Regions from separate parts of the Pseudoalteromonas sp. SCSIO_11900 genome, predicted to be linked through region 1. Evidence: predicted binding sites of a transcription regulator. Region 1 holds the regulator's gene; the other holds the start of a gene.
The links. Region 1 encodes sigma-54, which starts transcription at its own class of promoters, with help from an activator protein. Its sites were predicted from a motif close to GTTGGCACGNNNNTNGNNT; they were not measured.
Positions count from the first base shown of each region.

Region 2: a site for sigma-54 is predicted at 3,772-3,790, ahead of flgB (flagellar basal body rod protein FlgB). Genes of this name have one in related genera too.

Region 1 covers NZ_KK070023.1:1,304,630-1,320,184, reverse strand. The annotation lists gene murA (UDP-N-acetylglucosamine 1-carboxyvinyltransferase) at 1-81, opposite strand, end outside; gene BG00_RS06140 (BolA family protein) at 96-353, opposite strand; gene BG00_RS06135 (STAS domain-containing protein) at 359-652, opposite strand; gene BG00_RS06130 (MlaC/ttg2D family ABC transporter substrate-binding protein) at 645-1,325, opposite strand; gene mlaD (outer membrane lipid asymmetry maintenance protein MlaD) at 1,331-1,879, opposite strand; gene mlaE (lipid asymmetry maintenance ABC transporter permease subunit MlaE) at 1,894-2,673, opposite strand; gene BG00_RS06115 (ATP-binding cassette domain-containing protein) at 2,673-3,488, opposite strand; gene BG00_RS06110 (calcium/sodium antiporter) at 3,755-4,723, shown strand; gene BG00_RS06105 (KpsF/GutQ family sugar-phosphate isomerase) at 4,727-5,698, shown strand; gene kdsC (3-deoxy-manno-octulosonate-8-phosphatase KdsC) at 5,699-6,250, shown strand; gene lptC (LPS export ABC transporter periplasmic protein LptC) at 6,247-6,801, shown strand; gene lptA (lipopolysaccharide transport periplasmic protein LptA) at 6,791-7,330, shown strand; gene lptB (LPS export ABC transporter ATP-binding protein) at 7,327-8,052, shown strand; gene BG00_RS06080 (RNA polymerase factor sigma-54) at 8,387-9,886, shown strand; gene hpf (ribosome hibernation promoting factor) at 9,913-10,200, shown strand; gene ptsN (PTS IIA-like nitrogen regulatory protein PtsN) at 10,205-10,657, shown strand; gene rapZ (RNase adapter RapZ) at 10,677-11,519, shown strand; gene BG00_RS06060 (HPr family phosphocarrier protein) at 11,538-11,810, shown strand; gene mgtE (magnesium transporter) at 11,934-13,292, shown strand; gene BG00_RS06050 (YgiQ family radical SAM protein) at 13,355-15,538, opposite strand.
Region 2 covers NZ_KK070023.1:1,669,256-1,684,810, reverse strand. The annotation lists gene BG00_RS07800 (flagellar basal body rod protein FlgF) at 1-687, opposite strand, end outside; gene flgE (flagellar hook protein FlgE) at 821-2,143, opposite strand; gene BG00_RS07790 (flagellar hook assembly protein FlgD) at 2,203-2,880, opposite strand; gene flgC (flagellar basal body rod protein FlgC) at 2,894-3,325, opposite strand; gene flgB (flagellar basal body rod protein FlgB) at 3,328-3,738, opposite strand; gene BG00_RS07775 (CheR family methyltransferase) at 3,868-4,698, opposite strand; gene BG00_RS07770 (chemotaxis protein) at 4,719-5,651, opposite strand; gene flgA (flagellar basal body P-ring formation chaperone FlgA) at 5,790-6,497, shown strand; gene flgM (flagellar biosynthesis anti-sigma factor FlgM) at 6,573-6,893, shown strand; gene flgN (flagellar export chaperone FlgN) at 6,886-7,317, shown strand; gene BG00_RS07750 (LPP20 family lipoprotein) at 7,391-7,849, opposite strand; gene BG00_RS07745 (flagellar assembly protein T N-terminal domain-containing protein) at 7,989-9,176, shown strand; gene BG00_RS07740 (LysR substrate-binding domain-containing protein) at 9,191-10,090, opposite strand; gene BG00_RS07735 (glutathione peroxidase) at 10,205-10,933, shown strand; gene BG00_RS07730 (dihydrolipoyl dehydrogenase) at 10,988-12,436, shown strand; gene BG00_RS07725 (DHH family phosphoesterase) at 12,571-13,503, shown strand; gene BG00_RS07720 (hypothetical protein) at 14,024-14,335, shown strand; gene BG00_RS07710 (IS1182 family transposase) at 14,734-15,555, opposite strand, start outside.

The DNA.
Region 1 (15,555 bases):
CGGAAGAGCTGCGTTTTTAGCGCCAGAAATAGTTACTTCACCAGCCAGTGAAGTGCCACCTTGAATTACAAATTGATCCATTTAAGGGGCCTTATTTATTGCGGTAAAATGAATTTTTGCTCACGTTTCCACTCTGTCGGAGTAAAAGCGCGGATAGAAACAGCATGAATGGTACCGTCTGAAATAGTGTTCATTAATGGCCCATATACTAGCTGTTGCTTTTTAACACGACTTAATCCGTCAAAGCATTCACCGACAGCGATTACTTCATAATGACTGCCATTGGCTTTTACATGTACTTCAGCTAACTGAAGTTCGTCGCGTAATAATGTTTCGACTTGACTCGTTTCCATAACTCTCACTCAAATAGGGTTGTAACCTGGCCTAACTGCATAAGGTTTTGCAGTTGTTCAGGTGGGTTTTGCAATTCAAGGCGAATGCCTTGCTGCTTAAATTCTGTAAAAGAGTGAATTAACCAAGCTAAGCCGGCTGTGTCAACCCTTGTCACCTCACTTAGGTCAAAATAAAGGGTTTTATGCTCAGTTTGTCGCTTGGTATTCAGAAGCCGTTCATTGCCAATTGAATTATGAGTCAATTCACCACTGACTCGTAGATGCTGTTCATCGACTTGGCTGATTGCCAATTTAGTCATTTGTGTCACTGCCTCTAAACTGAACCGGTAACTTACTTTTTTGCTCTAACAGGTCGCTAACGTGGTCAATACCTTGTTGGCGTAAAATGCCCTGAAACTCACTTTGTTTTGCATCAAGTAAGCTAATGCCTTCAGCAATCATATCGTAAGCGCGCCATTCGCCACTTCTATCTTCACGTACTTTAAAATCAATTTTAATATCAGGCTTACCGGCTTCTACAATTTTGGTTTTTATCACCACCACATCTTTGCCTTTAAAGGACTGCTCGGCAGCAAATTCAACTTGTTGATTAGTATACTGGGTAAAAACGCCAGCATAAGTGGCAACAAGGTACTCTCTAAACGCGCCAATAAAACGCTGAATATCTTCAATTGCTTTTGCTTTTTCTGCTTTGTCGGTAATGGCGCGTACCTTAGATACTTCGCTACCTAACACTCTCAGTGCAGCATATTTGTAGTCAATGTAAGGCATCAGTTCTTCTTCAACGATGACCCGTAAATGCTCTTTATTAGCGGTTATTAACGGCTGGTCTTTGGTAATACGTTCAAAGGTATTATCAGCAACCTGACGTACCATTTTATTAGGATCAGCCAATTTCACCTCACCGGCATGTACACTTTGTACTAGCGTGACAGTTACTAATGCGATACTTGCTAAAAATATTTTCAACATAATAATTACTCACTACCTTGGTTGAATAAAAACTGGCCTATTAATTCTTCTAGTACCAATGCTGACTTGGTATCTGTAATAGAATCGCCGTTAGCTAGTGCTTTACTTTGAACACCAAATAAATCGTCAATGGCTTGATCTTGTTCGCTGTTCGCTACATCTTCGCCTAAGCATCGCTGTTTAGCTGAATCTGATGCGATAACGGGGTTAATCCCTAAATATTGTTCACCTAAAATACCCGAGGTTAAGATAGAGATGGAACTAGTGTCTGAAAAACGACACAAATACTGCGCATCAATGCTCATATTTACTACTGGTAAAAACTCTTGAGGATGCACATAAATTGACTCTACACGACCAATAACAACGCCGCCCACCTTAATGGGTGCACGTGTTTTTAATGATCCTATATTTTCAAACTTGGCGTTCAATGTGTAGGTTTCACCTGAGCCGCTAATACCCGAATTAGCCACTTTGAGCGCCAACATTGAAAATGCTAAAATGCCCAATGCTACAAAAAAACCAACTAAAATTTCTAATTTCCGTGAATTCATTATTTAATACCCTATTAGCTGGTAAACATTACCGCTGTCAAAATAAAGTCAAAACCTAATACCGCTAGTGATGAGTGCACCACTGTCTCTGTTGTTGCCTTGCTGATCCCCTCTGATGTGGGAATACAGTCATACCCTTTGTAAAGCGCAATCCAGGTAACAACAATCGCAAATACGATACTTTTAATTAAACCGTTTAGTATGTCTTTTTCAAACGACACCTGAGATTGCATAATTGACCAGAAACTTCCCGTATCAACGCCTAGCCAATCAACCCCCACTAAATGAGCACCAATAATAGCTACAGCAGAAAAAATAAGTGCCAACATTGGCATACTGATCAAACCAGCCCAAAACCGCGGCGCTATAATTCGTCTAAGCGGGTCAATGGCCATCATCTCAAGCGACGATAACTGTTCGGTGGCTTTCATTAAGCCAATTTCAGCGGTTAACGCACTGCCTGCCCTACCGGCAAATAATAACGCGGTTACTACAGGCCCAAGCTCACGTAATAAACTAAGTGCCACTAGAGGCCCTAGGCTGTCTTCAGCGCCATAATCAACTAAAACAGTATAGCCTTGCAGAGCCAATACCATGCCGATAAACAATCCTGATACAACAATGATCAATAATGACTGTGAGCCAACCATATATAATTGGCGCACGAGTAAGGGCGTGCCTTTTTTAAAATTGGGTACATGCCATAACGCACTTGCCAGCATTTGGGTTGAACGCCCCAGTGCAGCAAAACGGCCCAGCGTTTTATGGCCTATTTTTTGTAGTAAATCCAACATTACTGCTGCTCTCCTAACAGTTCATCTGCATAGGTTTGTGCTGGATAATGAAATGGCACTGGACCATCTGATAACCCTTTTAAAAACTGTTGAACAAGTGGTGATTCGTGTTCTCGCATCTGCTCTGGTGTACCACTGCCTATAACGCCTTGATCAGCAATAATAATAACGTGGTCGGCAATACTCATTACTTCTGTCACATCGTGCGTGACAATTAAAGAAGATAAGCCAAGTACTTCGTTTAAAGATTTGATCAGCTTAACTAAAACCCCCATTGAAATAGGATCTTGTCCTGCAAAAGGCTCATCATACATAATAAGTTCAGGATCAAGCGCTATAGAGCGAGCCAAAGCTGCACGACGTGCCATACCGCCAGATAACTCTGAAGGCATTAAATCTTTAGCACCACGTAAGCCAACAGCTTGTAGTTTCATTAATACCACTAAACGGATTAAATCTTCACTGAGCTGCGTGTGCTCTCGAATGGGGAATGCAATGTTATCGAACACCGACATATCAGTAAATAAGGCACCGCTTTGAAATAACATACTCATGCGTTTACGTGCCGCGTAGAGTTCTTTGCGCGACATAGCGACAATGCTGTCGTTTTTAAATAAAATATCACCGGAGTCTGGTTTAAGCTGGCCACCTATTAGGCGTAGCATCGTGGTTTTGCCAATTCCGCTTGGCCCCATAATGGCAGTAATTTTACCCTCAGGTACGTCAAAGCTCATATTTTTATATATGACCCTATCGCCTCTAGAAAAGGTAACATCCTTGACTTCTACTATTGATTGCGACAAGTCGCTCTCCATAACAATACTCTCTCATATTTCTATTTTAAGGGTTTTTTAACCAATATGGAAAAAACAATTCGTAAGATTTTGTAATAGTGTCGCAAAAAGAGTTATAAGGTTGATTCAAGCAGCCTTAACTTTGGCTTAAAATTGCATATAAAAAGCGCCAAAGAATACTTAAAATAACCGCCTAATGTATTACACCTTATTCTTTTATTTATACTTTTATGGTGGCTTTTGTTACTATTCGCGCTATCTGAATTTACATTAATTGGCTTATCATAATGGTTACCTCGTTTGTCATTTTAATTCTTGGTTTTGCGGCTCTCGTATGGAGTGCAGACAGGTTTGTTTATGGTGCAGCAGCACTGGCTAAAAACTTTGGCGTGCCAACGCTAATTGTAGGTTTAACCGTGGTAGCTATGGGCTCTTCAGCGCCTGAAATGATGGTATCGGCTTCAGCAGCTTTGGCAAATAAAACCGATACTGCCGTGGGTAATGCAGTTGGTTCAAACATCACTAACATCTTATTAGTTTTAGGTATTACTGCCCTTTTAAGACCCTTATCAGTATCTTCAAGTACGTTAAAACGTGAAATTCCACTGGTACTGCTGGTCTCCATTGCAACTTGGTATATTTTTTCAGATAACTATTTTTCATTTTTTGAAGGTGCAGCCTTATTATTTGGCTTTGTTGTTTTTATTGGCGGACTTATTTTTGTCTCACTGCGAGCTAAAAACCAAGACGATCCGTTTGTGAGCGAAGCCTGTGACGAAGTACCTGACAACGTACCAACCAAAAAAGCTGTTTTTTGGCTGGTAGTGGGTATGATTTTACTGCCGGTTAGTTCACACTTTTTAGTTGGCTCAGCCGTTGATATCGCAAAATATTTTGGCTTAAGTGACTTAGTGATTGGTTTGACCATTATTGCTATAGGCACCAGCTTACCTGAACTTGCAGCTTCAATTGCAGGTGTACTTAAAAATGAAGATGACTTAGCGCTGGGTAACATAGTTGGTTCGAATATTTTTAATATTTTAGCGGTATTACCGCTGGCAGGATTAATTAATCCATCGGTTATCGATGCTTCGGTAGCTAACCGTGATGTTATTATTATGATTGGCGCAACCTTGGCGCTAATTGCTATGTCATTGAACTTTAGAGGTCAAAGACGTATCAATAGAATAGAAGGTGGCTTGCTCATCGTCGCATTTATGATTTACCAAGGTTATATTTTTAGTCAAGTAGGATAGCCCATGGCAACGCTAAACTTTATTCAACAAGGGTTACGTGTTCTAGAGATTGAACGCCAAGCACTCAGCGATATTACACAATACGTTAATGAAAGCTTTAACCAAGCCTGTCAATTAATGTATGACTGCCCAGGTCGTATTATTGTTATTGGCATGGGTAAATCAGGTCATATTGGTAACAAAATAGCCGCCACTCTTGCCAGTACCGGCAGCCCCGCATTTTTTGTCCACCCGGGTGAAGCAAGCCATGGTGATTTAGGAATGATCACAGCAAATGATGTGGTTATCCTCATTTCAAACTCTGGTGAAACCAGCGAAGTACTTAATATTATTCCGGTATTAAAGCGCATTGGTGCCAAAATGATTGCCATGACAGGCAACCAAGGCTCAACCATGGCAACATTGGCAAATGTGCATGTGTGTATTAAAGTTGAACAAGAAGCCTGCTCATTGGGCTTAGCACCTACTGCAAGTACCACTGCCACACTCGCTATGGGTGATGCCATGGCGGTGGCATTATTAGAAGCACGTGGCTTTACTGCTGATGATTTTGCACTATCGCACCCTGGTGGTAGCTTAGGCAAGCGATTACTCTTAACTCTTAAAGATGTTATGCACAGTGGTGCTGATACGCCTATCATTAACGAGACGCAAACGATTAAAGATGCCTTAATTGAAATGTCGGCCAAAGGACTCGGCATGACCGCTATTGTTGATAGTGACCAGCAATTATCAGGCCTGTTTACCGATGGCGATTTACGCCGTATTTTAGAGCAACGTATTGACATTCATAGCACTGAAATTAATGTTGTGATGACCAAGTCGTGTACTACAGCCACCCAAGAGATGCTCGCGGCTGAAGCGTTAAATATTATGGAACAAAAACGTATTAATGGCTTAATTGTAATTAATGAGCATAATCAACCGATTGGCGCACTAAATATGCAAGACTTACTTAAAGCGGGAGTGCTATAAATGCAATTTGAAGATCTCTATCAACCGCTAAGTGATGATGCAAAGGCGCGCGCAAAAAAAGTAAAGCTATTAATTTGTGATATTGATGGTGTATTTTCTGATGGGCGTATTTACCTTGGAAACCAAGGTGAAGAACTCAAAGCATTTAACACCAAAGACGGATTTGGTATCAAAGCCCTGATTAACAGCGGTTTTGAAGTCGCTGTGATCACCGGGCGCCATTCTCATATAGTGCAGCAACGTATGAGCAGTTTAACCGTACAACATATATATCAAGGCCAAGAAGACAAACTTATAGCCTATCAAGAATTAAAACAAAAATTAGCGCTTAGCGATGATCAAATTGCTTATATAGGTGATGATGGCCCAGACATGCCAGTAATGGAGCAAGTCGGTTTTGCGGTTGCCGTAAACGATGCTCATCCACTTATTAAACGTTTATCACATTATGTAACCCAACTACCCGGCGGTTTTGGTGCGGTAAGAGAGCTGACAGACTTACTTATGCTCGAAAATAGCAAGCCACTGACTAGCCAAGGAACGAGTTCATGAATGTAGCGCGCATTATACTGAGCGTTTTATTCATAAGCTGTATGGTTTGGCTCTGGTATCCTTATTTTACTAAGGTTGATATTACTGCAAGCGAAGAAACACAAGTTATTGCTAAGCCTGATTATACCGCTATTGAGCTAAAACAAACGGCTTATGATGAACAAGGTAAAGTGAGCCATAAGGTAACTGCGGTAAAAATGGAGTTGTATCAACAACTCGGTTTTACCTTTTTTGAAAAGCCTATATTCACTCTATACAACGAGCAGCAAACATGGCGTATTAACGCCGATGAAGCCACCCTCTACGACGACCGTCAACTGGTGTTAGAGGGTAATGTAACCGCTCAAAACTTAGTAGATAACGCCATGATCGATACGATCACCGCCCAGACCATCAATGTTGATATAAAACTATTAACCATGCAATCACAGCAGCCTGTCGTTATTACAGGACCTAATTTAAAAATCACAGGTAAAGGCCTTGAGGCAGATTTAAAAACCGAGGTGATTAAACTTATTAACCATACGCGAACCCTATATTATGACCAATAATCTATTTAAAATTTTAATTGTTCCCTCACTATTAATTGCTTTTAACAGTAATGGCGCTGAACCTGCTGAAGCCCCCGCTGCGAATCAAATTTCAATTAGTGCAGATAAACAAGAAGGCCAATTAAAAGAAAACGTAGGCATTTTTGAGAAAAATGTTGAAATTATTCATGGTAATCGCCGTATCACAGCTGACCGTTTAGAAGTGCATAAACGCGATAACCTAGGCGATAACAAACAGTTATTAATTGCCACAGGCAGCCCTGCATATTTTGAAGAAACACAAGCTGATGGCACCATAATGAGCGCCAGTGCTAATGAAGTGCGTTACGATGTGTCGCTGCGTTTTTTAACCTTAATCGGCGATGCAAGCATTGCTCAAGCAGGTCAAAAAATAACAGCTAAAAGTATCACTTACGATATCGAGCAGCAGTTAATTAGCGCAGAAAAAGACGAAAACTCAACAGACCGTGTACACACTATTTTAGTGCCTGTTGAAAATAAAAAAGAAGATGATAAAGGCCAACCATGAGCACATTAAAAGCAGAGCTATTAGCTAAAAGCTACAAAGGTCGTGAAGTGGTGAAAAACGTTGGCCTAGAGGTTGAAGCTGGCAGTATTGTGGGGTTACTTGGCCCTAATGGTGCAGGTAAAACCACCACCTTTTATATGATTGTAGGCCTTGTACCTAGCGATAAAGGCAAAATATCAATTGATGATAAAGATATTACTTTATTACCGATGCACAGCCGAGCGCGTTTAGGGATTGGTTATTTACCGCAAGAGTCGTCTATTTTTAGAAAGCTGACTGTTTATCAAAACTTAATGGCTATCTTAGAAACACGTAAAGAATTAAATAAACAACAACGCGAAGATACTTTAAATAATTTACTTGATGAATTTAGCATTCAGCATATCCGCGATAGTCAAGGTATGGCTTTATCAGGTGGTGAACGTCGCCGCGTTGAAATTGCTCGCGCGCTTGCAGCAAACCCTAAATTTATCCTTTTAGACGAACCCTTTGCGGGGGTTGATCCTATCTCAGTATTAGATATTAAAAAGATTATAGAGCATCTTAAAAACCGTGGCATTGGCGTCCTTATTACAGATCATAACGTGCGCGAAACACTTGATGTTTGTGAAAAAGCCTACATAGTTTCTCATGGGGAGTTAATTGCATCAGGCACTCCTGAATACGTATTAAACGATAAAACAGTACGCGATGTTTATTTGGGCGAGCAGTTCAAGCTCTAATATGTGTGTTATTCCACTAAGCATCTGCTAAGATTAATCATACTTAGGTCTGTTGACCTATCAAGGTTGAATTTGCAGCAGTCTGTTTGGTATTTAGGCAAGGCAGAGCCTATGTGGTGTGGTATTCCCCCATAAATAGGCGATAACGCAGCATCAATGCCAAACAGGCGCTGCCCTTCGGGTTCTGCCTAGGGACGATTTACTCTTTGTTGCTCGGTTTTGACTTAGCCCACTAGGTTACAAACCTCGCGCCGCAATTAAACCGCCCCTAGTTTGAACAAATTTTAATCGTAAAGGTCAACAGACCGTAATTTAAAAGGATTGTTAGAGATACATGAGGCAATCATTACAGCTGCGCATGGGCCAGCAACTTACAATGACTCCACAGTTGCAACAAGCAATTCGCTTATTGCAACTCAGTACATTGGATCTCCAGCAAGAAATTCAAGAAGCGCTCGATAGCAACCCCTTGCTTGAAGTTGAAGAACACGATTACAGCGAAGACACTGCAGGTAAAAACGAACAAAAAGCCGATAACGATGACTTAACGCTAAGTGCCTCAGCCGACGATAAACCTAGCGAGTATGAGCAAGATAGCGGTGAAGCAATGACCAAAGACACCATTAGCGATGATATGGCTATGGATGTCACTTGGGATGAATATATGAGTGCTGCGCCTGCCTCTTCATCGGGCCCAATGCCAGAAGATGAATCTATTTATCAAGGCTCTTCGACTGAAACGCTGCATGAGTATTTAATGTGGCAACTTCAACTGACGCCGTTTAGCCCTACCGATGAAGCGATAGCTATTGCAATTGTAGAAGCTGTGGACGACTCAGGGATTCTAACCCTTAGCTGTGAAGAAATATTAGAAAGCTTTAACCAAGAAAACGACGCCGAAGATGAAGTTGAACTTGACGAAATAGAAGCGGTACTAAAGCGTATTCAACTATTTGATCCAGTGGGAATAGCCGCGCGTAGTTTACAAGAGTGCTTGTGTATTCAGCTAAATCAATTTGATAAAGACACACCTTTTTTAAACGAAACAAAAATGATCTTAACCGATCATATTGATTTACTGGCTGCGCGTGATTATCGCACGTTGATGAAAAAAACAAAGCTTAAAGAAGATGAGCTTAAAGAAATCATGACGCTGATTCATACGCTCAGCCCAAAACCGGCAGACACTATTGTCAGAGAAGAGTCTGAGTACGTTATTCCTGACGTGTCGGTTAAAAAAGTAAAAGGCCGTTGGGTGGTTGAACTAAACCCAGATAGCATGCCTAAGATCAGAGTAAATAGCCAATATGCAGCTATGTCGCGTACGGTTAAATCAAGTGGTGATAGCCAGTTTATTCGCTCGCACTTACAAGAGGCTAAATGGTTTATAAAAAGCTTAGAAAGTAGAAACGACACGCTGCTTAAAGTAACTAACTGTATTGTGCAGCAACAACAGGCCTTTTTTGAACATGGTCCTGAGGCGATGAAGCCTATGGTACTTAACGATGTGGCTGAAATGGTGGAAATGCACGAGTCGACTATTTCACGTGTTACTACGCAAAAATACATGCACACACCACGTGGCATTTTTGAGCTTAAATATTTCTTTTCAAGCCATGTAAGTACTGAAAATGGTGGCGAATGCTCATCAACAGCAATACGAGCATTAATTAAAAAATTAATCGCTGCAGAAAACTCAGCTAAACCATTGAGTGATAGTAAAATTGCAGATATATTGGCAGAGCAAGGAATTAAAGTAGCGAGGAGAACTATAGCAAAATATCGCGAATCTCTAGCTATTCCCCCGTCTAATCAACGTAAAAGTTTGATTTAAGGCGTACAACAAAGAGGAAAATGTTTATGCAACTGAATTTAACTGGTCGTCATGTAGATATTACCGACTCGCTTAGAGACTACGTAAATAGCAAATTTTCGAAGTTACAGAGGCACACTGATCACATAACGAATGTGCACGTTATTCTCGATGTAGAAAAACTAAACCAAAAAGCTGAAGCAACCGTTCATGTTAGTGGCGCTGAGATTTTTGCTTCTACTGAGCATCAAGATATGTATGCCGCTATAGACTCGCTCATTGACAAGCTAGATCGTCAAGTAATTAAACACAAAGAGAAACTTGCTCGACACTAACACTATGAAACTAAGCTCACTTATCTGTCAGGACTGCAGTAAAGCTGCGGTCCTTTTTAATAGTAAAAAAAGAATTTTAGAATTTATCAGTGAATTGGCTCACAATAAGCTGCCCTATTTAACACAACAAGATATTCTTAATGCATTAACTGCAAGAGAAAAGCTTGGAAGTACAGGCATTGGTCGAGGCATTGCTATTCCACATGGTCGCATGAGTGGTGCTCAAGAACCCCTAGCTTTGATTTTAGTGAGCGAAACAGCTATTAATTTTGATGCGATTGATAACCGACCGGTTGACATTTTTGTCGCGTTAATTGTTCCCGATGGCGATAATCAGCAGCATTTGAAGACGCTAGCCACGATTGCTGATAAGCTCAATGATAAAGAATTTTGTAAACAGTTACGCGCCGCCAAATCGGATAGCGAACTGTATCAGGTTATCGTCAGTCAATCGTAGTAATAAAGAAAGGTGGTAAATGGAATTAATAATTATAAGCGGTCGCTCAGGGTCAGGTAAATCTGTGGCGTTACGCGTTGTGGAAGACTTAGGTTATTATTGTGTAGACAATATTCCTCTTAATTTATTACCATCATTAGTGCGCAGTGTTTCCGACAGTTATAATAAAATTGCTGTGAGTGTTGATGTACGTAACCTACCTAAAGAGCAACAGCAGTTTAATGAAATCATTGAATATTTACCTGGTTTTACTAAACCAACGGTATTTTATTTAGACAGTGACGATCAAACATTAATAAAACGCTTTTCGGAAACGCGTCGTCTTCACCCTTTATCTATTGATTCTTTGCCGCTTGATTTAGCCATAAAAAAAGAAAAACAACTGCTTGATGTATTGATTAATCGTGCTGATTATATGATTGATACCACAGATTTAAGTGTGCATCAGCTTGCTGAGTCTATTCGTGAAAAAATACTCGGAAAAAAAGATAAACAACTGATCATTACCTTTGAGTCATTTGGTTTTAAACACGGCCTCCCTAAAGAAGCAGATTACGTATTCGATGCCCGTTTTTTACCAAACCCGCATTGGGAGCCTGAACTAAAGCTACTTACAGGGCTGGATCAACCAGTAAAAGACTACCTAGCAAGTCACAGTATAGTGCAAAAATTTACATGGCAAATTCAAACATTTGTGCAAACATGGCTGCCGCATTTAGAACGAAATAATCGCAGCTACTTAACTATTGCAATTGGCTGCACCGGTGGGCAACACCGCTCTGTTTATTTAGCGCAAACCATTGGCGAAAGCTTTGCAATGAGTCATCCCAATGTAAAAATTCGCCACCGAGAACAAGAATAAAGCTTGCGAGAACATGTCATGCGCTTAGAAAATACATTTTTAATAAAAAACAAATTAGGATTACACGCTAGAGCGGCGACAGTATTAGCTCAGCTTTCTGTGCAATTTGATGCCACAATCACTTTATTTCAAGATGACAAACAAGCCGCTGGCGATAGCGTGCTGGCACTTATGTTACTCGAAAGCAGCCAAGGCAAAGAAGTTAAGGTGGTATGCGAAGGCCCCGACGCTGAGCCTGCACTTAGCGCAATAGGTGAACTCATTGACCAACGATTTAATGAGCAAGAATAAAAAAGTTCATTATTAACTCATCATCCTAAACTTAGATTAATAGTGGTTGAGGTAGTTTGCTGATATAAAGTAAGATAAAGCAATACCCCATCATCGTGTAATAAAATTTAATTAAGGACGCCAATGCCTGAAGCTTTAGAACAAGATATTCCACTACAACAACTAAAACAGGTGACTAAGTCACTAAATAGTGGTCAATTTGTTCAAGTTAGGCGCATGCTAGCAAAAACGGCACCTTGTGATACCGCACTTCTTTTAGAATCATCTCCCCATAAAATTCGTCGTATGCTCTGGCAACTGGTTGATCCTGATGTACAAGGTGATGTGCTTGAAGAGCTGTCTGAAGATGTACGTTTGGGCATTATTGCGCAAATGGCACCCGAGCACATTGCTGCTGCAACCGAAGACATGGGCCATGATGATTTAGGGGAAGTACTACGTAGCCTACCTGACACTGTTTATAAAGATGTTGTTAGCGCTATGGATATTCAAGATAGAGAACGTGCAACGCAGGCTTTATCGTATCAAGAGCGCTCTGCTGGCGCATTGATGAATATAGATACCGTTACTATTCGCCCCGATGTGACTCTAGATGTGGTACTACGTTATATTCGCTTACGCGGCGAATTACCTGAGGGTACAGATGACTTATATGTGGTTGATGAAAATAACTGCTTTTTAGGCGCCCTATCGCTGAGTACTTTATTAACTAATCCCCCTGAAAAAATTGTTCATGAGTTAATGGATGAAGACTGTGAGTCTATTCCTATTTCAATGGATGAGAGCGAAGTTGCACAATTGTTTGAGCGTCATAACTGGATATCGGCACCGGTTGTTGATGACAACGCACACTTGCTTGGGCGGATCACCATTGATGATATCGTTGATGTTATTCGTGAAGACGCTGAGCACAGTTTACTGGGTTTAGCGGGTTTAGATGATGAAGAAGATACCTTTGCACCTGTGTTAAAAAGCTCTAAAAAGCGCTCAATTTGGCTGGGTGTAAACTTACTAACTGCATTGCTGGCTGCAATTGTGGCGAGCTTTTTTGAAAACACCTTAGCTATATTACCAATTCTTGCTGTGCTCAATGGTATTGTTCCGTCAATGGGTGGGGTTGCAGGCAGCCAAACCTTAACTTTGGTTATTCGCGGTATCGCGGTGGGCCATATCAACCAAACTAACCAACGTTTTTTATTATTAAAAGAACTCGCTATCGGCGCGATTAACGGTATGGTTTGGTCTATCCTAATTGCCGGTGTCGTTGCGCTTTGGCAATGGGATTTCAAACTCGGTGGTGTTTTAGCGTTTGCTATGTTTATGAATTTAGTTGCAGCAGGTATTGCGGGTGCTAGTATCCCACTATTGCTTAAAAAAATGAAAATAGATCCAGCACTTGCAGGCAGTGTGGTACTAACCACAGTAACTGATATTGTTGGTATATTTGCCTTCTTAGGTACTGCGACTTGGTTATTGATTTAATCTTTTTATAAACAAAAACACCGCGTCAATACGCGGTGTTTTTGTTTAAGCCGATAATTACTTTACCTTGCGCGCTGGCGATTACCGCCAACCTTAGGTTTAGTGTTGGCTTTTTTAAACTGACTAAACCCAGTATGACGAGTAAGTGCAGGGCGACCGCCCTTGTTACCTTTTACGCCTTTAGTTTGTCTTTCATCTCGCCCTTCTTCAGGGACTAAACAGTTAGGTCCTTTACCAATAAGCTTGGCTTTGCCCATGTTACGCAGGGCTTCGCGGATCATTGGCCAACCGGCAGGATCGTGATAGCGTAAAATTGCTTTATGCAAACGACGCTGACGCGCTCCCTTAGGCACAGCAACTTGCTCAGTATTATTTTTAATATTACGAAGCGAGTTCATTTCAGTATGATAAATAGTGGTCGCATTAGCCATCGGTGATGGGTAAAAATTTTGTACCTGATCAAGCTTAAAATCATTCGATTTCAACCATAAAGCCATGTTTACCATATCTTCATCTTTAGTCCCCGGGTGAGCAGAAATAAAGTATGGAATTAAATACTGCTTTTTACCCGCTTCTTTTGAGTACTTATCAAATAACGCTTTAAATTCATCATAGGCGCCCATACCCGGCTTCATCATTTTTGATAATGGGCCATCTTCTGTATGCTCGGGTGCTATTTTTAAATATCCACCAACATGATGGGTTACTAGCTCTTTAACGTAACGAGGATCACGTACAGCAAGGTCATAACGCACGCCCGAAGCAATTAAGATCTTTTTGATCCCTTTAACCTCACGCGCCTTTTTATATAAATCGATAGTCGGGGTATGGTCAGTATCCATATGCTTACAAATATCAGGATACACACACGACAAGCGACGGCACGTACTCTCTGCTTTTTTACTGGTACAACGCAGTTTATACATATTTGCAGTTGGCCCACCTAAATCAGAGATAACCCCAGTAAAGCCTGGCACTTTATCTCTAATTTGTTCAATTTCTTCAATAATCGATTCTTGAGAACGGCTTTGAATTATTCGCCCTTCATGCTCGGTAATGGAACAAAACGAACAGCCGCCAAAACAACCGCGCATTATATTTACCGACGTTTTAATCATATCGTAAGCAGGAATTTTAGCGTCGCCATAACTTGGATGTGGTATACGCTGATACGGTAAACCAAACACATCATCCATTTCTTGGGTTTCAAGTGGATAAGCTGGCGGGTTCACCCAAATAGAGCGATCGCCATGACGCTGAAACAACGCTCTTGCACAACCGGGGTTGGTTTCTTGGTGCAAAATACGTGATGCATGCGCATACAAAGGCTTATTAACGCTAACCTGCTCAAAAGCAGGTAACTTAACGTAAGTTTTTTCCCATGGCTTAGGGCGCGCAGGTTGGATGATAATTGGTTTTGCAGCTTCGGCTTTTAAATCAATACCCGCTTGCTTAAATTCTGATTTAGCACAGCCAACATCATCCGCGCCATAAGGATTAGGAATAGGGTCTATTTTACCAATTTTATCAATGGCTGTTGAGTCACTGCCACGCCAACCGGGTAAAGGCTCTTTACGAATAACTGCCGTGCCTCTCACATCTTGTATGGTATCTATGGTTTCACCCGCAGCGATACGGTGCGCTACTTCAACTAACGGGCGTTCGGCATTACCATAGATTAAAATATCGCCTTTAGCGTCAAATAATACGCTACGACGTACTTTTTCTTGCCAATAGTCATAATGAGCAATACGACGCAAGCTGGCTTCAATGCCCCCTAACACGAGCGGCACATCTTTATAGGCTTCACGACAACGTTGTGAGTATATGATCACGGCGCGATCGGGGCGTTTACCGCCGACATTTCCTGGTGTGTATGCATCATCATGGCGCATTCGTTTTTCAGCGGTGTAACGATTGATCATCGAGTCCATATTACCGGCTGTAATACCAAAAAATAAGTTAGGCTTACCCAATGCCATAAAGGCATCTTTAGAGTTCCAATCAGGCTGAGCAATAATGCCCACTCTGAACCCCTGCGCTTCAAGCACACGGCCAATTACGGCCATCCCAAAACTAGGATGGTCTACATAAGCATCACCGCTAATAATAATAATATCGCAGCTATCCCAGCCAAGCGCGTCCATTTCTTCGCGTGTTGTTGGTAAAAATGGAGCTGTGCCATAACACTCAGCCCAATACTTGGGGTATGAGAATAAGGCGCGATCAGCTTTTAATGTGCTCATAAAATTGGCCGTTCAAT
Region 2 (15,555 bases), 360 kb from region 1:
CAGTTTTACTTGTAATTCAAATTGGCGTTGATGACTGATCATATCGACCATTTCATGCACAGGATTTACATTCGATTTTTCTAATGTGCCACCTAATACTTGTACATTGGCTGATGTTTCAACTATTTGGCCTGGTTTAGCTCTAAATAAGCCATCGTTACCCTTTTCGAGCGTGGCGTTGTTTGCATCAACCACTTTTAGCCGATCAACTTCTTCTAAAAAGTTAGCCGGTGCACCTTGAGGGCGAACTTGAATAGTGCCATCTTTGCTAAATTCAATTTTTTCAATCGGTACCGGTAATATGACTGGCCCACCTTCGCCAATAACTTGACGACCGTCGCTGGTAGTTAACATACCTTCAGCCGTTATATTTAACGAACCCACTTTTGTGTAGGCTTCATTACCAGAGGCATCCTGAACACTCAGCCATGCGTTATCACTCATAGCAATATCAAGGCTACGGCCTGTTTCGACAACACCGCCCGATGTCATGTTTGATCCTGGGCGCTCCTGCATAGCAAAAACACGAGTCGGCAAACCTTCACCGAAAGCCTGCATTGACCGTGCTTGCGCAAAATCAGATTTAAACCCAGTGGTATTCGCATTTGCCAAATTATTGGCTTTAAGAGCAAGCCCTTGCATGCTTTGTTTAGCGCCAGATGCCGCTATGTAGACCATTTTATCCATAACATCGACTCATTAAGAAATCTATGTATGAGTAAATGCAATATAAGTGCCAAATTAAATTTAAGTGTGAATAAGATTTTAGAAGAGGAATAAAAAAGGCTGCACTAAGCAGCCTTAGTAAATCAAAACATGATTATCTGATCTGAAGGATGTTTTGTTGAATAGTTGAGTTAACCTCAAGCGCACGAGAGTTTGCTTGGAAGTTACGCTGCGCACTAATCAAATCAACCAGCTCATTGGTTAAGTTTACGTTAGATTGCTCAAGAGCTGACGAGTTAATGTTGCCTAGTGTGCCTGAACCTGGCTCACCCGCTATTGGCTCGCCCGAGGTTAAACTTTTTTTCCATGAAGTATCACCTACTTGCTGCAAACCTTGTGAGTTTGAAAAGCGCACCATGGCAACTTGACCTAAGTAAGTTGAATCACCATTACTGTAAGATGCAACGACTTTTCCATCTGTACCAATGTCAATACCCGCTAAGCGACCTACTGTCGCACCATCTTGCTCTAGTGCTTTCACCTCAAAGCGACTCGCATATTGAGTAGGCGTTTTATTTGCAGTACCGGCCTCATCGCGCCAATTAATCGCAATATCATCAAATTGGGCGCCATTAGATAAAATACCCGATAAATTAGCTCCGGTTAAATTAACATCAGTAAAGGTTGGACCAACATTTGGAGCACCATTAGTCGTTGCAGGCAAACCGCTAGCATCAAACCCAAAGGTACTTAGCGCGCTTGGTGTTGCTGTCGCGGCACCAGTTGCATCAAAGGGAGTTTTATCAAGCGTACCATGTACTTGCCATTCATTAGGCGCTGTTTTTACAAAAAAGAATTGTAGAACATGTGGCTCACCAAGTGAGTCATACATTGTGGTCGATGTCGAAGAGTTATAAGTAGTACTGTCTGTTGCATCAAAAGGGACAGCTATTACATCTTCTCGAGAATCGACGTTAAATGATGTATAAACGTTTGAAGTAGAGCGCGGAGAGCCCGAAGAATCGGGTATTTGTAAAGCAGATGAAGTACTAAGACTTACAGAGGTCGTATCACCACTAACTTCATCAACTGGGAAGCTTTGTAAAAAATTACCTTTAGCATCTACAACAAAGTTGTCTTTGTTTAACTTAAATGCGCCGGCACGTGTGTAAGTAAAATCTTGCGCGCCTAGGTCTTGGCTGGTAGCAAAATACCCCTCACCTGTGATCGCTAAATCCAGTGAATTATTAGTAAACTGCAGCGAGCCCTGATGAAACTGCTGGGCAACCATAGTGGTTTGTACACCATCACCATTTTTTGTTTTACCGGCGCTAAATACTGATGATGCGTATACATCAGCAAATTCAGCGCGAGACTCTTTAAAGCCCGTGGTATTTACGTTGGCAATATTATTGGCGGTAACATCTAAATCTTTTTGTGCGGCAGCAAGGCCTGTTAATGCAATATTGAAGCTCATAATTAACCTCTAACCTAGAAAATATTTAGCCTATTGGCTAAAAAAATACATAAAATCTATTACGCGATTTCTGCGACATCAGTCAGCCTAACCGCACCTTCTTTTGTGTTAATAATAATGCCGCTTGAGCCATTAATATTAACACTCTCAATATTTTTGAATGAGGCAATTGGTAAGCTAGAAAATTCGCCATCCGTACTGCCTTCAGCTTTAACCTCGTATTCACCAGGAGGAAGTCGTTCACCCGCTTCGTTTTTACCATCCCATGCAAAGCGAACCGCACCTGCAGGCTGCGTGCCTAAATCAATAGTTTTAACTAATTGCCCGGATGCATCTTCAATACGAAGCGTTAAATTGTCTACCGGCTTTTCAGCAACAATCGCTCCCTTTACCTCACCCGACTCATTAAGCTCAAGTGTGTCAGACTCCAGCAGCGCTTGCTTACCAACCAATGTTGATGCTTGCAATGCTGAATTTGATGTCATCGACGCAGCTAAAGACTCAAAGTTAGAGTTTAAATTTGAGATCCCTTCAGCCATAGTAAAGTTTGTCATTTGTGCAATCATCTGATCGTTATCAGCTGGTTTGCTGGGATCTTGATATGACAACTGCTGTGTTAACAACGAAAAGAAATCTTCTTGGGTTAACGCATCACTCTCTTCTTTTTTTGGCACTTGCTTATCTTGCCAACGTAAAGAGTCCATATAGGATGAAGAAGTACTAATATCGTTACTCATGAGCTACCCTCAGTTACCGCTGACCTAACAGCAGTGTTTTACTTAACATTTGCTTAGCTGCATCAGCAACTTGAACATTTGTCTGATAAGAGCGAGAAGCAGAAATCATATTTGCCATCTCCTCAACAACATTCACGTTGGGTTTGTAAATATATCCATTTTCATCCGCACTCGGGTGATTTGGGTTATATTCGATTTGTAGTGGTTTATTACTTTCAACCACTCCTAACACTTTTACACCAACGGCAGAGCCCTGTGGGTTGCTTGCTGACGCTGACGCTTTTGTAAGCTCCGCAGCAAATACAGGTTGTCGCGCTCGGTACGTCTCATTTTGCGAAGAGCTAATTGTATTGGCGTTAGAGATATTACTTGCCGTGGTATTTAATCGCACGTTTTGCGCGCTCATACCTGAACCAGCAATATCAAACACATTATATAAACTCATAATTAGGCTCCTTGACTACCGAGGGCTTTTTTCAGGCCTTTAAATTTACCATTAAGAAACTGGACACTGGCCTGATACTCCATAGCATTCTGTGTATACAAGTTCCGTTCCACTTGTATATCAACAGAGTTACCATCACCCGTATCTGTTTGATTTGGCGTACGAAATAATTCATTACCACCTACACTACGAGTACCACCGGCAATGTGTTTTTCATTGGTTCTTACCATGGTATTGCCGCTTAGTTGGTTGGACTTTGCCGTTTTTAATGCTGAGGCAAAGTCGATATCTTTTGCTTTATAGCCGGGCGTATCAGCATTTGCGATATTAGTAGCGAGCATTTCTGCTCTTTGCGAACGGATCAACATCGCATGCGGATGCACGCCTAATGCTTTATCAAAACTGATAGCCATAACTACCTCCAAAAAATTGACTCAGTACCGATAAAGCAATAAATGAGCCAGCAGTGAAAATAGTGATAATAAAAACAAAAAACGACGCAATGGGCGTCGTTTAGAGGAGGGATAATATATTTATGAAGGTCATTTTTTTTGGTAAATGATACCAGGGTTACAACGCACCATATCAAAGTCAGTACTTAAACCAGACATAGACTCCGACGCACCTAAAAATAAGTACCCCTTAGGGTTAAGTGCTTGAGAGAATTTTGCAATTATTTTGGCTTTCACCTCAGGTGAAAAGTAAATTAAAACATTACGGCAAAATATAATATCGAACTTACCCATTAAGGCGTACGAATCGAGCAAATTTAAATGCCTAAAGCTCACTTGCGTTTTCAATGAATCAACCACTTGTGCCATGCCATTGCCGCTGTCTTTAAAAAACTTTTTACGGCGCTGTGCAGAGAGTCCGCGAGACAATGCCAATGCGTCATATTCAGCATGTTTACATATATCAAGCATGGTATTTGATATATCTGTACCAATTATTTGTGCACCCATTTTTAAAACACCAGGGCTGCTGGATTGAAACTCAGCAACCGACATCGCTATTGAGTAGGGTTCTTGTCCTGATGAGCTCGCCGCAGACCATATTTTTAATGGCCTATTTAACGTTTTAAACTCAGGGAATAATCTGGTTTTAAGTAACTCAAACGGATACTGATCTCTAAACCACAATGTCTCATTGGTTGTCATGGCATCAACAACGGCTGCGCGCAGCTGGCGCTCATGTACACCTAGCGTTTTACTTACCAGTTCAGATAACGAATCAACATTAAATCGAGACATTAATGGTGCCAAACGGCTCTTTACTAAATACTGCTTATTTTCACCTAAAACAATACCACACTGTTGTTCTAAAAATAAGCGAAATTGATCGTATTCATTTTGCTGTAAATCTTTATTAGTCAAATCAATAACACCTATGTTTATTAATCACGATGAACCCATTTATTAACGGCTGTTGCAAGCTCGTCTGGGTTAAATTTTGCAATAAAATCATCTGCTCCTACTTTTTCAATCATCGCTTGATTAAAAACACCACTCAATGATGTGTGTAAAATCACATGTAGTGGCGCGAGCTTAGGATTAGCTTTGATTTCTGCAGTCAGCGTATAACCATCCATTTCTGGCATTTCTACATCAGAAATCAGTAGCCCTACTCGCTCTGTAATATCATTTACGCAGTCGAGCTCTGCAATTTCTTTTAATCTTATTAAAGCTTCTTTACCATTTTTAGCCAACTCAGTTGTTACACCTAATGGTTCCAATGCTCGTTTTACTTGATTTCGCGCAACAGCCGAATCATCAGCAATAAATACTATTCTCTCGCCTAAATCTTTTTGTATAGTGCCTTGCGAGGCAACATCATCACTTACCGTAGTATTAACTGGGCAAATTTCGTTTAAGATTTTTTCTACGTCGAGTATTTCTACCAACTCATTTTCAATTTCAGTGACGGCTGTTAAATAAGAATAACGCCCTGCTCCTGAGGGCGGTGGCATTATTTTTTCCCAGTTCATATTAACAATTCGCTCAACACCACCAACTAAAAAACCCTGCACTGTGCGGTTATATTCAGCAATAATAATAAAACTGTCTTCAATGTTTTTAATGGGCCGCCCGCCTACAGCCATCGATAAATCAATCACTGAAATAGTTTGGCCTCGAATGTGTGCTACACCACGAATATAAGCATTAGATTTTGGCATGCTGGTTAATGGAGGGCATTGAAGAACTTCTCTTACTTTGAACACATTAATGCCAAAGCGCTGACGCCCATTAAGCTTAAATAACAATAACTCCAAGCGGTTTTGCCCAACCAACTGTGTACGTTGGTTTACTGAGTCTAAAATGCCGGCCATTTAAATCTCCTAAGAAAACAAATATAAGGAACGATAATTGCTTTCAATTAATAAAGCGTCATAACACAACGGGGGCGTCTAAATTCTGACGCAAAATATTTATACCCTGTTTGCAACCATAAGCATAGTCGAAACATTATGAGTTTATTAAAAAAAACCAGAAGATACAGTGTTTTTTATTTTCTTGCTAGCCTCTGCTTCACTTTACCACTAAAGGCTCAAGTATTTAGTAAAGAATCGCTACAAGAAATGGCTGTTTCTTATGTTGCTCAAAAAGCAGTAGCTACAAATGATAACAAAATACAGTTCAGTGCATTACCGTTAGATAGCCGCATACCTGATCGCCATTGTAACTCAGAACTAGCGCTAGCAACCCCAAGTGAGCCCCCATTTAATCGTCAGGTCACCATTCAGATAAAATGCAACGATAATGAGAACTGGGCACAATACGTGCACGTTAGAATCACTGAATCAGCACCGGTTGTAGTTGCAACTACTAACTTAGCACGAGGTGAAGTGATTACTCCATCCCATTTAAGTATTGATATGCGCCCTGTGCACTTTATACGTGTTCAGTATCTTGATGACCCTGCACTACTTATTGGTAGCCGCAGCAAACGTAATATTCGTGAAGGTATGCCAGTACTACTTAATCAAATTTGTATGGTTTGCAAAGGCGACTCTGTCAACATTTTTGCCAACATTAAAGGGTTAAGAGTAAAAACCACGGGTGTTGCATTAGAGGATGGCACCTTGGGTGAGCAAGTACGAGTAGAAAACAAAAAGACAGGTAAAGTTTTAAATGCGCGTGTAGATGGTGTAGAGTCAGTTCAGGTAAATATTTAATATAAATTTATGCTAAAGTATCTTTAATAAATGCCGATATAAAGGCATCAGTTGGGTAATAAATGGGCTTTTATTATGGTCGGTCAAGTAAATAAATCAAATCAACAACCGAGTGTTTTAACAAACACTCAACAGCAAAAAGTTGATTTAAAAAGAGATAATGCAAATACACAGGCTGCACAAACGCCTTCACCTAAAGCTGCAAGCGATTCGGTGAGCTTAACACCGCAAGCTAAGCAATTAAAATCGTTACAAGAGAAAGCGCAGCAATCTTCTGACTTTGACAGTAACAAAGTTGCTGAGCTTAAAAAAGCGATTACTGAAGGCAAGTATCAAATAGACAGTGAGAAACTTGCCAAAAATTTAGCAGACTTCGAGTTTAATGTTTATGGCTGATCACAATAGTTTAATTACGATTAAACTAAACGAACAAATAAATTGTTTAACAACCTTGAGTGAGCTTCTTACTCAAGAGCTTAATGCTATTGCCTCACGTAGAGGCGAAGGCTTAAAAGAAATTGCCCAACAAAAAATGTCTTTTTTAACCAGTATAAGCACCCTTGATAAAGAACTCAGCAAACTAATTGCCAGTAATGATCAGCAAACAGATGAAAACGCTGACTTAATAAAGCTAACTCGAGAAAAGCTTGAGCAGTGTCAAAAACAAAATGAAGTTAACGCTCACGCAGCGCACCAGGCACAGTTAAGTGTTAAGCAACTGAAAGGTATTTTAATTGGTGCACCTTCGTCTATGACCTACGATCAAGCTGGTAGCGTAGTAAATACCGATAATAGCATTGTGCGAAACCTTAAAGCCTAAAAAAGAATACCCATAAAAAAACGCCTAAACGATAATTCGTTTAGGCGTTTTTTTATGGGTAATAATTTGTCGCTCAGTAATAAGTCACTTTTTTCACTTCACGTGGCTTTATCTCACCTATGTACAAGTCGTGAACGCGTTTCATATTAAGTTCAAGCTCAGTTATATACATATCATTTACGGCATATGTTTTTATAATTTGTGCGCCTTTAATAATACCTTGTACCTTGCTTTGTAAATAATCATCTTGGGCAACAGAGCCTGCAACGGTTGTACCTGCGGTAATTTTTTGCCCGTATACTTGCTCTGTTAGTTCGCGGTATGCTTCTAGCTTTGAAGCCTTAATCGCCATAAGTTGTTTTTGAGTGTCATTACTTCCCGACTGCAAACTAATGGGCGCGTACCCTATTGCTTTTAATACAGGGTAATTATTTGGCTCAACATATTTATATTCAACGTGCTTATCAAATAAATTGCTACAACCGCTTAACGTTAAGCAGCCTAATGTGATCATTAATGGCATTACTCGCATCATACAGGGCCTTTAAAAACTAATTAAACTCAGTTATGCACGTTTAATGCCAGTGATACCTATATTCTGTAACAACAAATAATAGTGGTACATTACTTGCTGAGATTCATTAACGCTAACGTTTAATTGGAGTAAGAGTATGAAATCGTTTTTAAAAGCAGTATTGGCAGGATTAAGCACCACTGCGGTATTAACGTTTTCACCTTTTACCCACGCTCAGTGGTATGAGTCTACAGGCCATGCGGTTATTCAAAATAGCGACATTCCCGGTGCAAAGGCCGCTGCAATAAAAGATGCGATTACCCAAGCCCTTGTATTTTCTGGTGCGCGGGTGAGCTCGGTGCAAACCCTTGTTGATGGTATTTTAACCCAAGATCAGCTAAAAATAAGTAGCCAAGGCGAAATTCAAAAAATAGAGCTCGTTAGCGAAAACCGCAGTAGTGATGAGTTTGCAATTACCTTACGCCTAGATATTTTTGCGCAAACTGAACTGTGCCCGCAAAGCAACTTTAATAAGTTTATAGCTGTCACGCAAAGCCAACTAACAAATCGTGAACAAGCGAGAATGGGTCAAATATTTGACATTAACAAAGCAGTCAGTAAAAACATTTATACCTCGTTGCAAAAATCAAAAATGAGTGCAATACCCGTTGCCTATTTCAACAAAGCTATAAAGGTTGATACCTACTTTAATCAACAGCATGACTATTCAAACAGTCAGTTAGAAGAAATTTCATCACGCAGCAATGCGCAATATGTGCTGTTAAGTCAAATAACCAGTTTATCTACCAGCGATAAACTCAATAGCGACTATGCGTTTTGGCAAGATGAAAGCTATCAGCGCCACTACCAAATAGAGTTTAGCTTATTTAATGGCACCACTTACGAGCCGTTATGGCAAAATAGCTATCAAAGCCAAGCAATTTGGCCATTTGAAAAAACAGCCATTATTGATGTAAATAGTAATCGGTTTTGGCAATCACCTTTTGGCCAAAGCATTAGTGATATAAACCAAACCTTAAGTTACGACCTACAAGCAGCCATGGCCTGTCTACCTACTCAAGGTAAAATAATGCATATGGAAAACAATAAATTAGTGATTAATTTAGGTAAGGCTCATGGCTTAGAAAAAGGCCAACTACTGAGTATTGCCCATCATAATTATTTAACCGACGCACAAGGCAACACTATGCCGCATACCATCACTACACTTAACCGTATACGAATTGAGCAGCTTTATCAGCACAGCGCTATTGCCGTCAGTATTAATGATCAGCCTTTGCCGGGCGTACAAATTAATGACATTGTAGAGATTGCCGAGCAATAGCCGCATGTAAAATGCTAAAGCGCCTCGCTTAGTTTAGCCTTTAAATTAGAGTGGGCGCTTAACCACTTAGCCAATTGCTCAACCCCAGATAAGTGCGGGTAATGCTTTCTACATGCAAATACAATATTACGTTGTTGATTAGGAAAAATAGGCAAATAATGAATACCCACTCGTGGTATTGCTGCAAGTTTTGGCACAAACGTAACACCATCATCCATCGCCACCAGCGCCAATAAAGTCTCAAGGCTGTTTCCTTGATACTGGCTGGAAACATCTACCCCTGCCGAAAAACAAAACTGCTGGGCTTGATCTTTAAAGCAATGGCCATCACTTAACATTAATAGGTTGCAACCTTGCAGGTCTTGCAGTGCCACTTTTTTATGCTTACACAATGCGTTATCGCTTGATACGGCAACTAAAAAGTCTTCTTTATATAAATCAATGGTATGGTAACTTTTAAGTTCAGGTACATCCGCTAAAATTGCAAAGTCGACTTCACCACTTTCTAACGCAGCTAAAATAGTGGTTGTTTGCATTTCAATAAACGAAAACTGGCTATTTATAAACGCTGCTTTCATTGATGTTAGTAGCGTAGGTAATAAATACGGCGCAATCGTTGGAATAATACCAATGGTTAGCTTACCCTGCAGTGGTTCATTAGATGTTGCTGCCAGCTCTTTTAATATTTGTGTTTGCTCTAAAACGACAGCTATTTGTGTCAATAAACGTTCACCTTTGGCAGTTAAGGTAACGTGCTTGGTAGAGCGGTCAAAAATAATAACGCCTAATTCTTGTTCCAGCTTTTTAATTTGCCCACTTAAGGTAGGCTGGCTTACAAAGCAGGCTTCGGCCGCTTTACGAAAATGCTTATAGTGGGCAACCGCTTTGATATACTCTAAATCTTTTAAGTTCATATTTACACTCAACCTGATAGCTTATACCTATCAGTTTAATACAAACAAACGATTGGAACTATATTTAATTGTTCGCCATAATGGCTATCAACAAATCAAGAGGAACTAAAAAACATGTTAAACAATATTGAAGGTCAAACAATTCCAAACGTAACATTCGCAACGCGTCAAAACGACGAATGGAAATCAGTGACTACAGACGACATTTTTAAAGGTAAAACGGTTGTTGTGTTTTCACTACCTGGTGCATTTACACCAACGTGTTCATCAACTCACCTACCGCGCTACAACGAGTTAGCCGGTGTATTTAAACAAAATGGCGTTGATGACATTGTTTGTGTATCAGTAAACGATACCTTTGTAATGAACGCATGGGCTGAAAATCAAGAAGCGCAAAACATTACTTTATTACCAGACGGTAACGGCGAATTTACTGACGGCATGGGTATGCTAGTTGATAAAAACGATTTAGGTTTTGGTAAGCGCAGCTGGAGATACTCTATGCTGGTTAAAGATGGCGTAATAGAGAAGATGTTTATTGAGCCAGATTTACCAGGCGACCCGTTTGAAGTATCTGACGCTGACACTATGCTTGATTACATCAACCCAACTCAAGTAAAACCAGAAGCAGTTACTCTATTTACTAAGCCTGGCTGTCCTTTCTGTAAAAAAGCAAAAGAGCTACTTACAGCTAAAGGCTTTGCTTTTGAAGAAATTGTAATGGGCGCTGGCGCATCACTTACCAGCCTTAAAGCGGTATCGGGCCGTGAAACCGTACCACAAGTATTTATTGGCGGTAAGCACATTGGTGGCTCAGACGACCTAGAAAAATACTTTGCTTAATTAAGTAAATAAAACAGGGGCTGCAACGCCCCTGTTTATTAAAGGAAAAACACTATGAAAGAATTGCAAACCGACATTGTTGTTATAGGTGCAGGTACCGCTGGTTTAAGTGCCTACCGTAATGCTAAACAATTTACTCAAAACGTACTTATGATTGAATCTGGCCCATACGGTACAACCTGCGCACGTGTTGGTTGCATGCCAAGTAAATTATTGATTGCAGCAGCAGAAGCCGCGCACTCAATAGAAATGGCCCCTGCCTTTGGAGTTCACAGCTCAAAACCGGTAATTGACGGTAAAGCCGTTATGGCACGAGTAAAAAGTGAGCGCGATCGCTTTGCAGGATTCGTAGTAGAAGCCGTAGATGAAATACCTAGCGAAGATAAAATTCGTGGCTATGCACAATTTTTAGACGCCAACCGCGTACAAATAGACGACCACACCATTATTACTGCCAAACGCTTTGTAATTGCAACGGGTTCACGCCCATCTTACCCTGGCGTATTTAATAACTTTGGCGACCGACTGATTATTAATGACGATGTATTCGACTGGGATGATTTACCAGAATCAGTAGCCGTCTTTGGCCCTGGCGTTATAGGCCTTGAAATTGGCCAAGCGTTGCACAGATTAGGAGTAAAGGTAAAACTATTTGGCGTAGGTGGTGCCATAGGCCCATTAACCGACCCCGTGGTTAAAGATTACGCTAACACCGTATTTGCAGAAGAATTTTATGTTGATACCGACTCAAACGTATCAGACATGAAAAAAGTAGGTGATAAAGCCCAGCTTACCTACACCGACAAGCAAGGTGTTAAACATACTGAGCAGTTTGACTATGTACTGGCTGCAACCGGGCGAGTACCAAACACCGATAAGCTAGGGTTAGAAAACACCGGCATAGAGCTTGATGAACGTGGCGTACCACTCGCTGATGTTCACACTATGCAATGTGGCGACTCTCACATATTTATTGCCGGCGATGCCAGTAACATGATCCCACTGCTTCACGAAGCATCCGATCAAGGCACTATCGCAGGGCAAAACGCAGGCCGCTACCCTCAAGTGCGTGCTGGTTTACGTAGAGCTAAAATTGCCGCTGTGTTTAGCGACCCACAAATAGCCATGGTTGGTGAAAGCTTTAAAGAAATTAGCCAACGATTAGGAAGCTGTGATTGCTTTGAAATAGGCGAAGTTAGCTTTGAAAACCAAGGTCGCAGCCGCGTTATGCTAAAAAACAAAGGGCACATGCGCGTATATGCCGAGCACGGTACCGGTTTATTTTTAGGTGCTGAATTTATAGGCCCACAAGCAGAGCACATTGCTCACTTACTTGCATGGGCTGTACAAAACAAAATGACTGTACCACAAATGCTAGATATGCCTTTTTATCACCCTGTTATTGAAGAAGGCCTGCGCACGGCACTGCGTGATTTAAACGCTAAATTAAAATTTGGCCCAGACATTCTTAACCATTGTATGGAATGTGGCCCAGGCGCATAACACATCACTAATACACACTTGCTACTCAAAGCCAAAACCATTGTTTTGGCTTTTTTTTATGTTAAAAACGGGTATATAAAATGGCGTTTAAACTGCTACACTCAGATTAATAAACAAACAAAAATGGACCGAAAATGAGCAATAATAAATATAGACTTGTCACTCGAAGCGATTTTGACGGCCTAGTGTGTGCCGTATTACTTAAAGATTTAGATTTAATCGACGATATTTTATTTGTGCATCCAAAAGACATGCAAGACGGTAAAATAGCCATTACCAGCAACGATATTACCACTAACCTCCCCTATGTTGCCGGTTGTCATATTGCATTTGATCATCACTTGAGTGAAACCGTTCGTAACGCAAGCAATATAAAAAATCACATTATTGACCCAGATGCGCCCTCTGCGGCACGCGTTGTATACGACTATTATGGCGGTGCAGAGAAATTCCCTAATATTTCAACTGACATGATGGAAGCGGTCGATAAAGGGGATTCTGCACAATTTTCAAAAGACGAAATTTTAAACCCAACAGACTGGGTACTGATGAACTTTATTATGGATGCGCGCACAGGACTTGGCCGTTTTCGTGAATTCAAAATTTCTAATTACCAGTTAATGATGAAGTTAATTGACGCCTGTAAAGATCACAGCATAGAACAAATACTAGCAATGGAAGATGTTGCCGATCGTGTTGCGTTATACCACGAGCACAACGCACAAGCTAAAGAGCAAATAGACCGCTGCTCATCAGTACACGACAACTTAGTGGTACTCAATTTAACCGAAGAAGAAACCATTTACGCTACTAACCGCTTCGTTATTTACGCCATGTTCCCCGAGTGTAATATCTCAATTCATAAAATGTGGGGGCTTAAAAAGCAAAACGTGGTGTACGCCATTGGTAAATCAATCACCAACCGTAGCTCAAACACCAATGTGGGCGAGTTATGCCTTAAATATGGCGGCGGCGGCCATTTAAATGCTGGCACTTGTCAAGTAGAAACCAGCAAAGCTGAAGAAGTATTGAGTGAGCTGATTGCTACAATTACCAGTGATGGCTGAGTTATAGCTTCGGGGTTCGGGGTTCGGGGTTCGGGGTTCGGGGTTCGGGGTTCGGGGTTCGGGGTTCGGGGTTCGGGGTTCGGGGTTCGGGGTTCGGGGTTCGGGGTTCGGGGTTCGGGGTTCGGGGTTCGGGGTTCGGGGTTCGGGGTTCGGGGTTCGGGGTTCGGGGTTCGGGGTTCGGGGTTCGGGGTTCGGGGTTCGGGGTTCGGGGTTCGGGGTTCGGGGTTCGGGGTTCGGGGTTCGGGGTTCGGCAAAGTATTTTATAAAGCGGGCTAGTTGATAGCTCGCTTTTTTATATGAAAAATTTAATGGAGAGCTTCGTTGAGCTGTGAACCAGTCATTCAGGCGAGTCGTAATTGTCTTAGTAATAATAAAAGGATATTCTTCCCTTTTTCACATATTTAAATAAGTTCATAAAATAAGGATGTTTTCACGCTAAAATAGGAAAAGTGTCCTCAGACAAAGCTGTTATATAATAATTGGAATCTTATATGTGGATTAAAAAATTTTGGAAACCTTTTTGTCTTTATTAGTTGTAGTAACAACGTTAGTCGTCGCCATATTTTCATATGTGAGCGTTTTTAATGGTTTATTATCCAAAAATTCCAATGACTGGGGAGCATTTGACAGTTATTTGAGCGGTACTGCTGGTGTTGTGATTGCACTGTTTGCCGTCATCTGGCTTATTTATTCGGTAAGCATCCAAAAGGAAGAAATTGAAAAACTTAAAATTGAATTAAATAAATCAGCAATAGAACAAGAGCAACAGACTGAAATTAGCGCTTTAACTGCATTAATTAGTTCTTATGGCACTTCTGCTCAGGTTACATAATTGAAGCTAAATGGTTGTAATGACGGAACTAATCATATCTCAAACAATGAATCAATTACTTCTATAAAGACCCAGTTAGAGCATGAGCTTGCAAATGTAAATGAGTATACCGCTAATCTGGAAGCAAAACTCGTACAACGTACATAGTAATACATTTTTGTCGGATGTTGTGGCTTAGCTTCACCACTTATCCGACCCAAGTCAAAAGGTAGGTTGGTTAAGCCGAAGGCGCCACCCAACAGGCTTTCAAATTCACTTTTCATCCGCAAATGGCACAGACTGTGTAAAAACTAATTTTTAATAAATTGTCTTGGGTATGTTCTTAGTTTAAAACCATCTAGGATGGTTGCGATCGATTTTTTCTCAGTATCACAATTTTCTCCGCGCGAGCGAAACTGCTATAGCAACGCTACTCTAATCGCTTTACTTAGACCATTAACTCCCATAATTGTGAGCATTCTTCTGAAGTTGTAAGCCAGAACATGAAGATTTATTTCTGTACTCACGCTTTTTAAACCTCGTGTTAGTAAGTGGGTAGCTCCCATCCAGAGTTTAATTGTGCCAAAGGGGTGCTCAACAGTTTGCTTGCGATGAAGCATCAATTCAGGTTCATTCTTTAGCTTTTGAAGCATTTCTTCTGTCAGAATCTCATGCACCCACCGCCTTATTCGCCTAGGGTCTTTTTTAGAGTTAGTGCACTGACTTCTTATTTTACAATCTCGACAAGCAATGTGATTGAAGTAAACATCAAGGTATTTACCTTGCTCAAATACCTGCATTCGATTTTGAAGTTCATTACCAGCGGGGCATAAGTAAATATCTTTATTTGCATCGTATTTGAAGAGTGAGCGGTTAAATATCCCTTTCTTTTCAGAGGACGATGTATCCGTCTTGGGCATGATTGGCTCTGCACCCAAATCGATAGTATCTTTTATATCGGGCTGACTGAAGTAACCTTTATCTGCTAATACCCTTATATCTTCCTTGCGCAATGCTTTTTGTGCGAGTTTTGTCATTGACGCAAGCTGGCCTCTATCTGGCACGTTGGTCACCTCATGCGCCACTATAAGGTGGTGCTTGGTATCAACCGCACTTTGCACGTTATAACTCACAACTCTTGTAAAACCTTGAGTTTTCATTAAACGTGAATCAGGATCAGTAGTGGATATTTGCTTGTCAGGATGAGCTTCAACTTGTTCTTTAATCTCGTGTAGTTTTTT